DNA from 2 places in the Arthrobacter sp. TMT4-20 genome. Region 2 is predicted to be linked to the other one. Evidence: riboswitches for the same ligand, from Rfam matches in the RefSeq annotation. Region 2 holds a riboswitch; the other holds the start of a gene.
What was found. Region 2 has a riboswitch for cyclic di-AMP ahead of ACX80Z_RS12400 (M23 family metallopeptidase). Riboswitches for the same ligand answer to the same signal wherever they lie in the genome.
Positions count from the first base shown of each region.

Region 1 (7,488 bases), on a different contig from region 2:
AGCCGGCGGGAGTCGAAACGACGTCGTGGAGGACCTCGGCTGCGGCGGCGGCTGTGGTGGCCTCGCCGATCTCCAGCCCGAGCTTGCGGAGCCGGTCGACGCCGACGGGCAGCTGTTTGGCGTACCCGGGGAGAAGCCGGACCAGCTGGGTGATCTCCCGGCCCAGTCCGGCAGGGTAGGGGCCCAGGGCCTCGGTCAGGGAGGCAACGGGAAGGTAGAACCGGCGGTTCTGGTCAGCGGCCGGAGCCTCCGGCGGAGCCGGGGCGCGGCGGAGCAGAGCGAGCGCATGTAAATGGGCCAGGAATCCGTCCAGGATCTTCACGGTCGACCCCTTGATGTCCGACCGGAGCCAGGCCGCAGTGGTGCTTTGCCCGGTGTCACCATGAGTTGAAAGCTGCACGGCAGTGAGCACGTCCAGCTGGGGTTCGCTCAGGTTTTCCAGCGCCCGCTGGACGCTGACCCGGGTGGAAGCGCGGGCGGCGAGGGCGGCGAAATCGGGGACCGGTGGGAGAACGAGGTCCGGGCGCGCTGTGAGAAGGTCACGGAGCCGTGCGTCGCTGCGTGCAGCCAAATCGGTGGCCAGATCGCGGATAGCGGACATTATGACAACGTTACCCCGTTTGCCTGTGCTCGCCCCGCCCGATCACCCGGTGGGGAGCCCGCGGCAGGAGCTGGAGTCAGGCCCGCCTGCGGGTCCGAATTCCCGAGATCACCATGAGGATCATGAGGATAAAGGCCACCGGAAGGCAGATGTAGGCTGCGGCAACAAAGCCTGGCCACACGGTGCCCTGGAAAAAGGCAGTGATCAGCACGGCAGTAAGCGAAAGCAAGCCGATGATCGCCAGGGCCACTGCTGTCACCATCAGGATCAGGCGCGGCAGGTTCCGCTCCGGAGTGCTGGATCCGTGGTCTGGAAGGGGGCGGGGTGAGGTATTTGCCATAACGCTAACAGCGTACAAGGTGTGCCCCTTTCATGAAGCACACTGGTAGAGAGGATATTCTGGAAGGCAGAGACTTTCCCGACGAGACGCTGGCCCCGCCGCAAGGACATGGGCGCCAGATCCTTTTCCAAGGATCGGCACGGTCACAGCAGTGTCCGACGCAGCACCTACAGAACGAGGTAACGACGTGCCTATTGGCAAGGTCAAGTGGTTTGACGCTGAAAAGGGTTTTGGTTTCCTGGCTACCGACGACGGTCAGGAGGTCTTCCTTCATGCCTCGGCGCTGCCCGCAGGAGTGACCGAGGTGAAGGTGGGCACCAAACTGGAGTTCGGCGTCGCCGACGGCCGCAAGGGACTTCAGGCGCTCTCCGCCCGCATCCTCGAGGCGCCGGCCTCGGTTGCGAAGGCAACACGTAAAAGCGCCGATGATATGGCCGTGATCACCGAGGACCTCATCAAGTTGCTCGACGACGTCTCCAATGGGCTGCGCCGCGGCCGGTACCCCGACAAGTCGCACGCCGGCAAGGTCGCAGCGGTCCTCCGCGCGGTCGCGGACGATCTGGACGCGTAGGCCAGATCGTGGATTCAGACCTGGAAATCGTCGCTCATTCAGCGGACGTCGCTGACCCAGCGATCGCGGAGGCGGCCGACGACGCAGTGGTTCCGCCGAAACGTCGTGCACCCCGGAAGCCGTCCAAGCCCGACGCTCTATTGGCGGATGCTGTGGAATTCGCGCGAAACGGTGTGAACGAGATTGCCGAGCAGGGGCAGGTCGGCAACCATGTTGGCGCCTATCCCGACGCCGAACGGGTGGTGACCCACCGGTTCGAAGCCCACCTGCCCGGCTACGGCGGCTGGCACTGGTTTGCCACCCTGGCCCGGGTACCCCGCGGTAAGGAGCCGACGATCTCCGAGGTTGGCCTGCTGCCGTCCGAGACGTCATTGCTGTCCCCACCCTGGATTCCCTGGGCCGAGCGGGTACGCCCCGAGGACTCCGCCAAGGACGAATCAGTTTCCCCTGACGCTGCTGGAGGAGAATAACCAGTTGACTCACGGTAGTTGCGGACGAGGCCGAGCGGAACTCACCTGATGGGGATGTTCCGCTCGCTGCATATCCATAACTACCGGGTCTGGTTTTTCGGAGCACTGGTCTCCAACATCGGCACCTGGATGCAACGCACCGCCCAGGACTGGCTGGTGTATGACATCCTCACCGATCAGGATGCAGCAGCCATGGGCATTGTCATGGCGCTCCAGCTCGGCCCCCAACTGCTCGTCGCCCCCTGGGCAGGTCTGATCGCAGACTCGGTGGACCGGCGGAAACTACTGATTATCACCCAGCTCTCGATGGCGGCACTCGGCGTCGGACTCGGGCTGATGGTGGTGCTCGGGGTGGCCGAACTCTGGCATGTGTACGCCTTTGCCCTCGCCCTCGGATTCGTCTCCGCGGTCGACGCGCCAGCACGGCAGACCTTCGTCTCCGAATTGGTCAGGGACGACTATCTCCCCAACGCAGTCGCTTTGAATAGCGCCTCTTTCAACGGTGCGCGGATGGTTGGCCCAGCGGTGGCGGGTCTGCTCACCGTGGCGGTGGGCCCCGGCTGGGTATTCATGATCAACGCGCTCACGTTCGGCGCCATGATCTTTGTGCTGATGACCATCAGACGGTCCGAGTTGCGAGTCCTGGAGAAGTCTCCGCCGGGCAAGGGCCGGATTCGGGAGGGCTTCAGATATGTGCGTAACCGGCCCGACCTGATGATGGTGATGCTCGCGATCTTCATCGTCGGCACCTTCGGACTCAACTTTGCCGTCTACATCGCGGCGATGGCACGCACCGAGTTCAACAGTGGCGCCGGAGTGTTCGGCGTGCTGTCATCGGTGATGGCCGTCGGCTCGGTAGCGGGCGCTCTGCTCTCGGCCCGCCGCAGCAAACCGAGGCTACGGTTCATTTACGGGGCGGCAGCAGCTTTCGGGGTCGCCTGTGCCGCAGCAGCGCTGGCGCCCACGGTCTGGCTGTTCGGTCTCACCCTGATCCCGGTGGGCCTGTTCGCGCTGACACTCATGACCAGTGCCAATGCGTACGTCCAGACCACCACCGAGCAGGTGATGCGCGGCAGGGTCATGGCGCTGTATTTCGCCATTTTCCTCGGCGGCACACCGCTCGGCGCACCAATCGTCGGCCTGGTCTCCAACACTTTTGGTCCACGGTGGAGCCTCGCCGTCGCCGCAGCGGCCGGCATCATTGCGGCGCTGGCGGGAATGATCTGGGCCTGGCGGGCCCACCATCTACGGCTTCGCTACGATCCGGCCCCGCGGCGTCGGCTGCGGATTGAAACTGACTTCGGCAAACCTCTCACCGATCCCTAAGATCCGGTCCAGCCACAGGCTTTTGGGATCTTAGGGGCGGCGGAGGGCTAGCGTCCGCCGATCACGAAGTCGATGCAGGCCAGCAGGGCTGAAATATCGTCCGGTTCAATCGAGACGAACGTCGCGATGCGCAGCTGGTTCCGGCCCAGCTTCCGGTACGGCTCGACGTCGACAATGCCGTTGGCGCGCAACACCTTCGCGAGTGACGCAGCGTCAACGGAGTCGTCGAAGTCGATGGTCGTAATGACATTGGAGCGGTCCTCGGCGCGGGTGACGAAGGGGGTGGCGACGTCGGACGCTTCCGCCCACTGGTAGACCCGCCCCGCGGACTCCGCGGTGCGGGCCGCAGCGAACTCGAGACCGCCGCTCTGGTTCAACCATTCGACCTGGGCGTTGAGAGTCACCAGGGTGGCCAGGGACGGGGTGTTGTAGGTCTGGTTGAGTAAAGAGTTGTCGATGGCCGTCTGGAGGTTCAGGAAATCAGGGATCCAGCGGTCGGTCGCCGCGATCCGGGCTGCGCGCTCCAGCGCGGCCGGCGAGAACAGGCCAAGCCACAGGCCGCCGTCGGACGCGAAGTTTTTCTGGGGAGCGAAATAGTAGACATCGGACCCACTGACATCCACGTCCAGACCGCCGGCGGCCGACGTCGCGTCGATGAGGACCAAGGCATCCGGTGCGGCGCCGTCGACCCGGTGCACCGGTGCTGCCACACCGGTGGAGGTCTCGTTCTGCGGCCAGGCGTAGACGTCCACGCCTGTTTCCGCTTCAGGGGTGGGGCGCGTCCCCGGGGCCGAGGTGATCACCGAGGATGCCTGGAGGAAGGGCGCCTTGTTGGTGGCGGAAGCGAACTTCGCCCCGAATTCCCCGAACGACAGGTGCTGGGCCTTGTCCTGCACCAGCCCGAAGGATGCCACATCCCAGAACGCTGTTGACCCACCAACGCCCAGCACCACCTCGTAGCCGGCCGGCGCGTTGAACAGCTGGCTCAGGCCTTCCCGGACCGAACCGACAAGGTTGCGCACCGGCGCCTGACGGTGGGACGTGCCAAGCAGGGTCCGTCCGGCCTGCGCGAGGGCCTCCATCTGCTCGTCGCGCACCTTCGACGGGCCTGCTCCGAAACGCCCGTCGGCGGGAAGGAGGCCAGCGGGGATCAATTGGTCCGGGGAAATGCTCATGGTCTCTCCAAGGGGGTAAGCGTGCGACACAAGACGGGATACATTCTGCCGCACTACCCGGCCCCGGCGGCATTTGTGAACATGCCCCGACCGGGCACCCGGTTGCCGCTGATTGCCGCGGCCTCCGGTAAATGGGTTAACCTTGGTGAGCGTAGAACTTGTGTTCGGCGCTGGCGATATGTGCCGCGCTCCCACCGCGAAAGCTGCCCGCTGTTCCATCCCGCACCAGTGCCTAGGAGCTGAACCGCATGACGGACCTCATCGATACCACTGAGATGTATCTGCGGACCATCCTGGAACTGGAGGAGGAAAACATTGTTGCCCTCCGCGCCCGGATCGCTGAACGGCTCCGTCATTCCGGTCCCACCGTCTCCCAGACCATCGGCCGGATGGAGCGCGACGGGCTGGTGATCGTCTCGGGCGATCGCCACCTCGAATTCACTGACCTTGGCCGCCGTCGCGCCATCGGGGTGATGCGCAAGCACCGCCTCGCCGAACGTCTCCTCTCCGACGTGATTGGCCTGGATTGGGCTTATGTCCACGAAGAGGCCTGCCGCTGGGAGCACGTGATGAGCGAGCGGGTTGAACAGCGGTTGTACGAGCTGCTGGGAAAGCCCACCGAGTCTCCATACGGCAACCCTATTCCGGGGCTTGAGGCCCTGGGCGGCCCGCCAACCCAAGGCTTCACCGACGGTGTCCGCAGCCTCCTGTCGGTGATCGGCGCCAATCCTCAGGGGTCAGTGATTACCCTTATCCGGTTGGCCGAGCCCATTCAGGTGGACCCGGAACTGCTCTCCCAACTCGATGAGGGTGGGTTGCGGCCCGGAACGGTCATCGGCGTGCAGGCGGCCGGCGACTATGTGTCGGTCAGGGTCGAGGGTATCGAGGGCGCGCTGGAGCTCCCGCCGGAGGTCGCCGCACACGTGTTCGTGTCGGTCGCCGGGCCGGCTCTCTAAACCTCCACGGCACAATATTGCCGCAAATTATCCACAGGAAAAGATAACGAACGTATCTCTTTTGCTTATGGTCGTGGATGATGGAAAGCTGACGTTGATACATCAGCGTTATCTAAACCGCACGCCTAACCCTGTCAGCGGATTTGGATGCTGAGACCCGTGACAGGGGCGGAGGACCCATCAGACGGCGGCTGATAAGCCGCCTTGGGGTGAAGTCCGGACGCGGTGCTGCTTCGGCGGACCGGTCAGGGCCGAGTTTCTTCCCGAACTCGAATCCGACAGCTAACTTCGCAGGCATATACGAAAGGGACCCTTTGTCGAAGCACCATGCTTCGGGACGCCGCCGTGCCGGCGCCCCAGTACCTGCCGTGCGTCCTCGGGACGCGCAACGACTCGAACGACGACGACGAGCAACCCGGGTCAGGGGCGACTTTTCGCTCACCGGGATGAGCCAAAAATTCGCCATCGCCGCCGCCGCGTCCGGGCTGGTGCTGACCGTTACGCTACCCACCACCGCGGGGACGGCCCCGCAGGACGACAATGCGGCCGCCGTAACCGTTGCGCCCACCGTGCAGGCGACTGTTGCGCCCCGGGAAATCAGCGTTCCCGACGCGGCGCTGGTCGACTTCAGCCGCACCGCATTGCAGAGCACCTTCGACGCAGACGCCAAGCTCAGCGAGATCATGACCGCTGCAGACTCAGCGGCTGTACCTGCAGCGGCCCGCGGCTCCCTGTCAGCTCCCATGGACAAGCTGATTGTCACGTCCCCGTTCGGTTACCGGGTCAGCCCGATTACCGGCCTGGGTGGGGAACTCCACTCAGGTCAGGACTTCAGCAGCTCGTGCGGCACTGAAGTGTTCGCGGCAGCGTCCGGCACTGTCACCTTTGCCAGCTGGCACCCCTATGGCGGTGGAAACCGCGTGGTCATCGATCACGGCAACGGGCTCGAATCCACGTACAACCATCTCTCGTCCAGCAATGTCCAGGAGGGGCAGTCAGTGGACCGCGGTGAGGTCGTCGCCCAGAGCGGTAGTACCGGTGCATCCACCGGCTGCCACCTGCATTTTGAAGTGATGGTTGACGGTCAGGCCGTGGACCCCATGGGCTGGCTGTAACCAAGGACACACCGTTTCGTGACCGGAATGTGACATTGCGGTCAATCTCATGTACCGTCGATCTCGTGCCAAATTCTAATAGGTTTGGCACCCTCGAGCAGATCGCCTAGCTCTGCCACTGCCTGAGGTTCCGTTCGCACAATTCGCATGGCAGAGGCGGGGGAACCAATTAGTGGATTTCGCAAGAAATCCTTGGGGTTAAGTCGTCTGATTCCACTGGGAATCAGAGGGCCGGGTGACTCCCATCCGAATCCGACAGCTCACCTCGCAGGCAATTGGGAGAGGCAATCGAACGTGTCAACTAGCTCTTCTCTGGGCCGCCACAGGGCCGCCCGTACGCACACCAGCCCCCTGACAGCCATCTCAAGCGCCGTCTCCTCGAACGCTGGTTCCGTCGGCCGCCAGGCAGCAGTCATCGTCGCAGCGTCAGGGCTCGTCCTGACCGCCGGACTGCCAGCCCACGGGTTCGGTGAGTCCGAGCGTGTCGTTCAGCTCTCCACCCCCCTGATCTCGATTGCTGCTACGGCTGACGCCGTAAGCGCTCCCGCCACCGCCGAGATCACCTTCGAGCGTGCAGCCGTGTCGGCGACGCCCGCCGCCGTAGCTGCTCCAGTCGTCGAGGTGCAGGCCGACGTCATCGAGCCAATAACACCCGCCGCTGAGCCGGTAGCCGAAATGGTGGCAGAGCCCGCCGTGCAGGAAGCAGCGCCAGTCGAGGCAGCGCCAGTTGAGGCGCCCGCAGCAGAAGCAGTAGTCGCACCAGCTGCGCCAGCCCAGACGCCCGCAGCCGAAAAGCCAGCCCCCAAGGCTGCCCCTTCCGGTAACATCGCCGCTGGTCTGGTCGGATCCGCCTACTCCCAGATCGGTGTCGGGCAGGACTGCACCGCCATGGTTGAGAAGGCACTTCGCTCCGTCGGCAAGTCCGTTGGCGACA
Region 1 covers NZ_JBTNDW010000017.1:23,551-31,038, reverse strand. Annotated here, with positions in the region: gene ACX80Z_RS14225 (helicase-associated domain-containing protein) at 1-601, opposite strand, end outside; gene ACX80Z_RS14220 (hypothetical protein) at 678-941, opposite strand; gene ACX80Z_RS14215 (cold-shock protein) at 1,129-1,512, shown strand; gene ACX80Z_RS14210 (DUF3027 domain-containing protein) at 1,521-1,982, shown strand; gene ACX80Z_RS14205 (MFS transporter) at 2,031-3,308, shown strand; gene serC (phosphoserine transaminase) at 3,356-4,483, opposite strand; gene ACX80Z_RS14195 (metal-dependent transcriptional regulator) at 4,732-5,439, shown strand; cyclic di-AMP (ydaO/yuaA leader) riboswitch at 5,578-5,751, shown strand; gene ACX80Z_RS14190 (M23 family metallopeptidase) at 5,754-6,554, shown strand; cyclic di-AMP (ydaO/yuaA leader) riboswitch at 6,680-6,843, shown strand; gene ACX80Z_RS14185 (NlpC/P60 family protein) at 6,849-7,488, shown strand, end outside.
Region 1: linked by a shared signal. The riboswitch ahead of ACX80Z_RS14190 (M23 family metallopeptidase) and the one ahead of ACX80Z_RS12400 (M23 family metallopeptidase) in region 2 are both predicted to bind cyclic di-AMP.

Region 2 (7,488 bases):
GGATAAACGCTGCCTGCCGGAACAGGCTATCGGCGTTTCCGTCCGCGAAGCCCTCCCCTTCCCTGCCCTCAAACGGCGGCAGGACACGCAGCCCGCCGTTGGTGCGGTCCAGATCCCACGGCCGGCCATTGGCCAGATGGTCGTTGAGCGAGTTCGGCTGGTACTGCTGCACCATCCACACATCCGAGAAGCCGCTGTGATGCAGGTTGGAGAGGGGGATGTCGATCAGGCGGTAGGAGCCGGCGACGGGCAGCGCCGGTTTGGCACGCTTATCCGTCAGCGGCCCCAACCGTCCACCCGAACCGCCTGCGAGAACGATCGCAAGGACGGACGGTCGGTTCATGGTTGCACTCCAGGTGTGGGTTGATTCAGGATCCAGTGGGTACTGTCGAGGCGGGCCAGGATCTTCTTGCCAATCCGCTCCAGGTCGCGGACGTCGTCGTCGGTCAACGCGTCGAAGACCGATTCCCGTACATGGTCAACATGCTCGCGGGCCAGTAACTGCAGATTCGTCAGCCCGTCCTCGGTGATCCGGGCGGTGGTGACCCGACCATCGCTGGCGCTGGGGCACCGGGACACCCAGCCGCGCTGCTCAAGTTTCTTCACCACATGGCTCAGGCGGGACAGTGACGCATTCGACCGGGCAGCAAGTTCACTCATCGCGAGGGTGAGGTCATCAGTCTCGGAAAGCATCGCCAGGACGTGATAATCGAACAGCGTGATCTTGGCCTGCCGGAACAGGTGGGCGTCCAGCGTGCCAGGGAGCATGGTGGTGACGGCGTAGAGCGCAAGCCAGGCTTGCCGCTCCTCGGGATTCAGCCATCGGACACCACTCATCCCGCCATTCTGGCACAGACACCGTTCGCCAGCGGTGCCCCGCGGGCCGGCTGGGACCCTAGGCCCACGCCGGGCGGGTGAGCTCCGGGTACTTGGCCGTCAGCACATCCCCCGAAGACACGCCGCGCAGGCGCCGCCCCACCCACGGCGACAGATAGTCGCGCGCCCACTGGGCGTCCGCTCGTAGCTGATCTATCCGCGACGACGCCGGCGCGGCCTCCAGCTCGGGCAGGTCGATCTCGTGGGAGGCCCGCAACACTTCGAGCACCCGCCTGGCCATGAGGGTGTGTCCGGCGGCGGACATGTGCATCCGGTCAGTGTCCCAATAGCCCCAATTCTGGAACTCCCTGAACCGCCAGTAGTCCACCACGTCGGCGTGGTGCCGGTCAGCAATTTCACGGACCAGTTCGTTATAGATGGCCGTCCGCCCGCGGGTCTTGCCGAACACCGCCGACCCCACCGAATCAAAACCGGTAAACAGCACCACGGCGGCGCCCGAGCTTGCAAGGCGGGCCACGCCGTCGTCGTAGGCGGCCATCAGGGCGTCAATGTCGATCCGCGGCCGCAGAATGTCGTTGCCACCCGCGTAGATGGTGATCAGCGTGGGCTGCAGGGCCAGTGCCCGGTCAACCTGTTCGTCGAGAACCTGGCGCACTTTCTTGCCGCGGACGGCGAGATTCGCGTATCCCCAGGAGCTGTCGGCAAGGATCAGTTGCTCGGCCACCCGGTCAGCCCACCCCCGCACCCCATTGGGGCTGACTTCATGCCAGTCGCCGACGCCTTCCGTAAACGAATCACCGAGGGCCACATATCGTTGAGAGAATTCCACTAGAAGAGGCTACCTGCTCCCGCCGCGCGATAAGGTGGCATTGCAAGCAGACTGATAACTTTTTGCAGCGCACCCCCGCTCCCCTCCCCACAACCTGAGAAGGACATCATGACCCAGCCCTCCGACACTCGGACCAAGCGCGCCGCGTTGATCATCAACCCGGTCAAGAACACCGGGGCTGATATTCGTGCGATCGTTTCGGAGCTCTGCGCTGCCGAGGGGTGGGACGAGGTGCTGTACCTGGAGACATCGGTTGATGACCCCGGCCGTGGCCAGGCACAGGAAGCCGTCGATGCCGGCGTGGACGTGGTGATCGCCGCTGGCGGTGACGGAACGGTCCGCTGCGTGGCCGAGGTCGTCAACGGCACCGGCGTCGCACTGGGGCTGATCCCGCTCGGCACCGGCAACCTGCTGGCCCGGAACCTGGACATCGCCGTCGACGATCCGGAGGAGGCCGCCAAGGCAGCCCTGTTCGGCACCGAACGCAACGTTGACGTCGTTCATGTCACGGTTGACCGCGCCCAGGACTCGCACGTGTTCCTGGTGATGGCGGGGCTGGGGTTTGACGCGTCGATCATGGCTGACACCCGTGATGACCTCAAAGACAAGGTGGGCTGGCTGGCCTACGTCGACGCCGGCATCCGGAACCTGAGCGGCAAGCCTGCACGCACCCGGATCACACTGGACGGCGGCGAGGTCATCGAGCGTCGGCTGCGCAGCGTGATGGGCGGCAACTGCGGCAAGATCATGGGCGGGCTGGAGATTTTCCCCGGCGCCAAGATTGACGACGGCCTGCTGGACATCATGACCGTGGCGCCCACCGGCCGGCTCGGCTGGTTCGGCGTCGTGGGTAAGCTGTTTGCCCGCGGAAAGGGCAAGGACCCGTCCCTCGAGTACTTCCAGTGCAAGGAAGCCGAGATCCAGCTCGACGAGCCGCAGGAAATCCAGCTCGACGGCGACCCCCTCGGCAAGGGCACCCACATGGCCCTGCGCGTGGACGCTAATTCGTTGCGGCTGCGGATGCCTTACGGCAAGAAGGATCCAGCAGTCGTCACCCACCCGGAGCCCTAAGCCGCGAGGGCCGGGTCCGGGCCGGGGCTAGAGCCGGGTCTGGGGATCGACTTTTTCGCCGTCGACCAGTAGCTCGAAGTGGAGGTGGCATCCGGTGGAGTTGCCGGTGCTGCCGACGGCGCCCAGGCCCTCGGCTTTGCCCACTTTCTGACCCACGGTCACGCCGAGCACACTGAGATGGTTGTACGAGGTTTGGAGGCCCCCGCCGTGGTCCACCACGATCCGCTGGCCACCACCATAGGCATGCCACCCGGATTCCACCACGGTGCCCGCGCGTGATGCGAGGACCGGCGTACCGCAAGCCCCTGCGTAGTCGGTCCCGGTGTGCAGCTCGTCGCCGTACCCGCCCATCGGGTTCACCCGGTAGCCGAACGACGAAGCAATTTCGGCACCCTTGATCGGGGTGGTGAACGCCGCCGCGTCGCTGGACAGGACAGTGGTTTTGGCCTTCGGGGTTGCGGCCGTCGCGAGCGGGGACTCCCTGCTGAAATCAATGTCTGCTTCAGCGTCAGCAGTAACCGGTGCGGCTACGGCGGGGCCGGTTCCGGCGGTAGGGGCTGCCGAGGGGGAAGCCTCCGGCGAGGGAAAGGCTGCGGTGAGAACGAGGCCCGCCGCTGCGGCGAGGACTCCCACGGCCAGCACAGCTGACCGGCGGTTGGATTTCAAGGTGGACTTAGGCGGGGCGGACGCGCGGCGGCGCCCGGACGTGACCGGCTGGAGCAAAACAGGAGCCTCTCTGCAACGCCGGTGAAGTTAGCTGTCGGATTCGAGCAAGAGTTGACTCGGCCCACTGCTGCTCTTCCAGTGAGCGGAAGAGTGGTTTGCGAAGGGCTGCACCCCAAGGCAGAAAACTGCCGAAGATGGGTCCTCCACCCCTGCCACGGTGAATTGGGGGCCGGCTGCTGACAGGGTTAGGCGTGCAGTCCGGGAGCCACAATGATGCGGATGGCTCCCTATAAGAATAGGGCGCTTAGCCGAGAAGTTATAATTTCGTTACACAGATCACGGCGTGGCGACTAGCCAAGTTCGGATCGGCCCCTGCGCCAATACCCCATGAAGGCCACCTGCTTGCGGTCAATCCCGACGTCGCGCACCAGATAACGCCGCAGCCCACGGACCACCGCGGCCTCGCCCGCGATCCAGGCATAGAACGGGAGCGCACCGGAGGGCCGGTCCGGGTTCAGCGAGGAATTCAGCGTTGACGCGTTCAGCCGCTGCGGGGTTTCCCACAGGATCGTTTCGTCAATGTTCACTTCTTCCGGCTCGGGGCCTGCTGTGGCTGCGGCAGCGGCGGCGAGGGTCAGCCCGGCGCGGGAGCTGGCATCGACTCCGACGGCGAACGGCGCGGCCAGCGACACCCAGCCGGGCACCCGAACCGTATCCCGGACCGCCGCGTCCAGCAGTTCACCGTGGGGGCGTTCCCCCCGGGCGAGCCAGATGATTTCCACCGCTGAGGTGGTGGACACAGCCTGGAAGTCTGCGTGGTCCGGCACTTCAAGGAAGGCGTGCCCGCCGACGTCGGCGGGGAGGGACTCCAGAATGGCGCTGATGGCGGGGACAGCTGTCTCGTCGCCAGCGAGGAGGACCTGCTGGGCGAGCCCCGGACGCCACTCGATCCCGCCGTAGGAGCCGGCGGTGGTGCAGGTGGCGGCGTGGACGTTCGGGCCGATCAGCCAGATCCGATCGCCGGGGGTGGCGGCGGCGGCCCACAGCGACGCCGGCCCCCCGTTCCCCTCAGCATCGAAGTGCATCACGAAGTCGACGTCGATCTCTGGCTGGTCGCCATCGCACCGGGCCGCCCTGACGGTGTAGGTGCGCATGGCGCCGCGCTCGGCGGGGTCCATCGCGAGCCACCGCTGATACCAGCCCGAGCCCTCGGGCGGTGACTCGAGGAGCTCCCGCATGTTCACGCGGGGGGCATCGTCGTCGCGGGTGGCGGGGATCATGACTTTGATCCGCAGGTCGAGCGTTGGCCCCTGCACCCCGAAGTCCCTCAGGCAGGACCCGCCGAAGGTGATGCGTTGGAAGTTGTCGCTGAGGCGCTGCACCCGGGTGACGACGACGTCGAAGGCTGATACCGCCGAAACGGTTCCATCGGTGCGCTGGGATGCGCGCTCGCTCCGTCGGGCCGTGCGATTGCTGACTTCGGTCATGTTGCTGCCTCCAGGTGGTGCGCGGACAGCGTGTCCTGCGGGTTAGGCAGGAACCCCTGCCCGGTGGACGTTTCGGGTGACGACTGAGTAGCTCCGTCGCCTGAGTGGTGCCGGCCGACCGGCACCACCATGGGTGTGCCGGATACGGGGTCCGGGATGACGCGGCATTGCAGACCGAAAACCGAGGTGACGGTCTCCTCAGTCACCACCTTGGCGGGACTGCCCTGCGCGGCGATCTGGCCGTCCTTCATGGCGATGAGGTGATCGGCGTAGCGTGCGGCGAGGTTCAGGTCGTGGAGCACGATGGCCACCGTGGTGCCGTCGCGCCGGTTCAGGTCGGTGATCAGATCCAGTACTTCCACCTGGTGGGTGACGTCGAGGAAGGTGGTGGGTTCATCCAGCAGCAGGATGTCGGTTTGCTGGGCCAGGGCCATCGCGATCCAGACCCGCTGCCGCTGCCCACCGGACAGTTCATCGACAAAGCGGTCAGCGAGCTCAAGGGTGTCGGTGGCTTGGAGGGCGGAGGCGACGGCGACGTCGTCGTCGTTGGTCCACTGCCGGAACCAGCCCTGGTGCGGGTAGCGGCCGCGACCCACCAGGTCGGCGACGGTGATCCCGTCCGGGGCTACCGGTGTTTGCGGGAGCAGCCCGAGGATCCGCGCGACGGTGCGGGTGGACAGCGAGTGGATGTCCTTGCCGTCGAGGTTGACGACGCCGGCCGATGGCTTCAGCAGGCGGGCCAGGCCGCGCAGCAGGGTGGACTTGCCGCAGGCGTTGGCACCGACGATCACCGTGACCTTGCCGGCCGGCAGCTCGACGGTGAGGTCCTGGACCACTTTGCGGTCGTCGTATGCGAGTGTCAGCTCGCTGGCTGTCAGAGCCATTTCAGCCTCCCTGTCCTGTCCTGTTGGCGGTCACGAGCAGCCACAGCAGGAACGGGGCGCCGAGGACGCCTGTTACTACGCCGACCGGAAGTGACACACCGGGAATCATGTTGGCTGCCACGAAGTCTGCGGCGAGAACTATCACCGCGCCCACCAGTCCGGCCGCGGTGAGAGACACGGCGCCCTTCACGAGGCGGCGCGCGATCGGGCCGGCGAGGAAGGCGACGAACGCCACCGGCCCGGCGGCGGCGGTGGCAACGGCAGCCAGGGCCACTCCGACGGTGATCAGAGCTAGCCGCGATGGTTCGACCCGGATGCCGAGACTGGCGGCGGTATCGTCGCCGAGTTCCAGTCCGCGCAGCCCCCGGGACAGGACGGCCGCCGCGGGGATCAGCAGCAGCAGGGCGAGGATGAGGATCGTGGCGCGGTCCCAGTTGCTGGAATTCAGGGAGCCGTTGAGCCAGACCAGGGTGTCCGATGCGGTGCGGATATCGGTGCGGGTGAGCAGGAAACTGACCACCGCGTGCAGCACCGCGGCGAAGCCAATTCCCACCAGGATCAGCCGGTACCCGGCCGCCGAGCCGCGGCGGGAGAGCAGGTAGATCGCTGCCGCGACGGCGAGGGCACCGATCAGGGCGGAAAGGGAGACCGCAACGCCCGCCGCCCCGAACAGCACTATTGCTGCCACGGCGGAGGCACTGGCTCCGTAGCTGATCCCAATGATGTCGGGGCTGGCCAGCGGGTTCCGGAGCATGGTCTGGAAAATGGTGCCCGCCAGGCCGAAGGCCACTCCGATAAGGACCGCGATCACCGCGCGGGGAAGCTTGTTTTCCATCACGATGAACGTAGCGCCGGGGATATCGGCGCCGCCGAGGATCCTGAAGAAGTCCGGGATGGTCACGGTATAGGTGCCGAGCAGGACGGAGACCGCGAACAGGACGGCGGTGATCCCCGCGAGGATACCGATCACCAGGCGGCGCTGGGCTGCTTGCCGGCGTCGACCGCCGCTGACGGTAGCCGACGGCGGTGTGGCAGCGCCATTCGGTGTGGCAGCGACGTCCGGGGCGGCGGGTGTGGCCGCACCGGTCGGGGGCGCTGGGTGGAGGCTCATAGTTGGGCCAGCTTCCGGCGGCGGACCAGCCAGATGAACACCGGGGCGCCGATGACGGCGGTCATGATCCCCACCTGCACCTCGCCGGGTGGCAGGATGAGCCGGCCGACAATGTCGGCTCCGATGAGCAGCACCGGGGCAAGTGCCACCGAGAAGGGCAGGATCCAGCGGTAGTCGGGGCCGGTGAGCACCCGCACCATGTGAGGGATCACCAGGCCCACGAAGGCGATCGGTCCGGCGGCTGCGGTCGCAGCGCCACAGAGGATGACGACGCCCAGCGCCGCGACACCGCGGGCTACCGCCACGTTCTGGCCGAGCCCCTTCGCGATGTCGTCACCGAGGGACAGGCTGTTCAGTGCCTTACCGGTCAGGAGGGTCAACAGGATGCCGACCACGAGGAACGGCAGGACCGGCAGGAGGACATCCCAGCCACGACCTGACACAGTGCCGACCTGCCAGAACCGGAACCGGTCGAGCGTCTCCTGGCTGGACACCAGGACGGCGTTCATCAGACTGCCCAGCCCCGCGGACAGGGCCGCCCCCGCGAGCGCCAGCTTGATGGGGGTGGCGCCTTCCCGGCCGAGGCTTGCGATGGCGTAGACC
Region 2 covers NZ_JBTNDW010000012.1:40,030-47,517, forward strand. Annotated here, with positions in the region: gene ACX80Z_RS12380 (glucose-1-phosphate adenylyltransferase family protein) at 1-343, opposite strand, end outside; gene ACX80Z_RS12385 (MarR family winged helix-turn-helix transcriptional regulator) at 340-837, opposite strand; gene ACX80Z_RS12390 (SGNH/GDSL hydrolase family protein) at 896-1,666, opposite strand; gene ACX80Z_RS12395 (diacylglycerol/lipid kinase family protein) at 1,775-2,737, shown strand; gene ACX80Z_RS12400 (M23 family metallopeptidase) at 2,765-3,403, opposite strand; cyclic di-AMP (ydaO/yuaA leader) riboswitch at 3,465-3,648, opposite strand; gene ACX80Z_RS12405 (siderophore-interacting protein) at 3,754-4,890, opposite strand; gene ACX80Z_RS12410 (ABC transporter ATP-binding protein) at 4,887-5,774, opposite strand; gene ACX80Z_RS12415 (FecCD family ABC transporter permease) at 5,776-6,885, opposite strand; gene ACX80Z_RS12420 (FecCD family ABC transporter permease) at 6,882-7,488, opposite strand, start outside.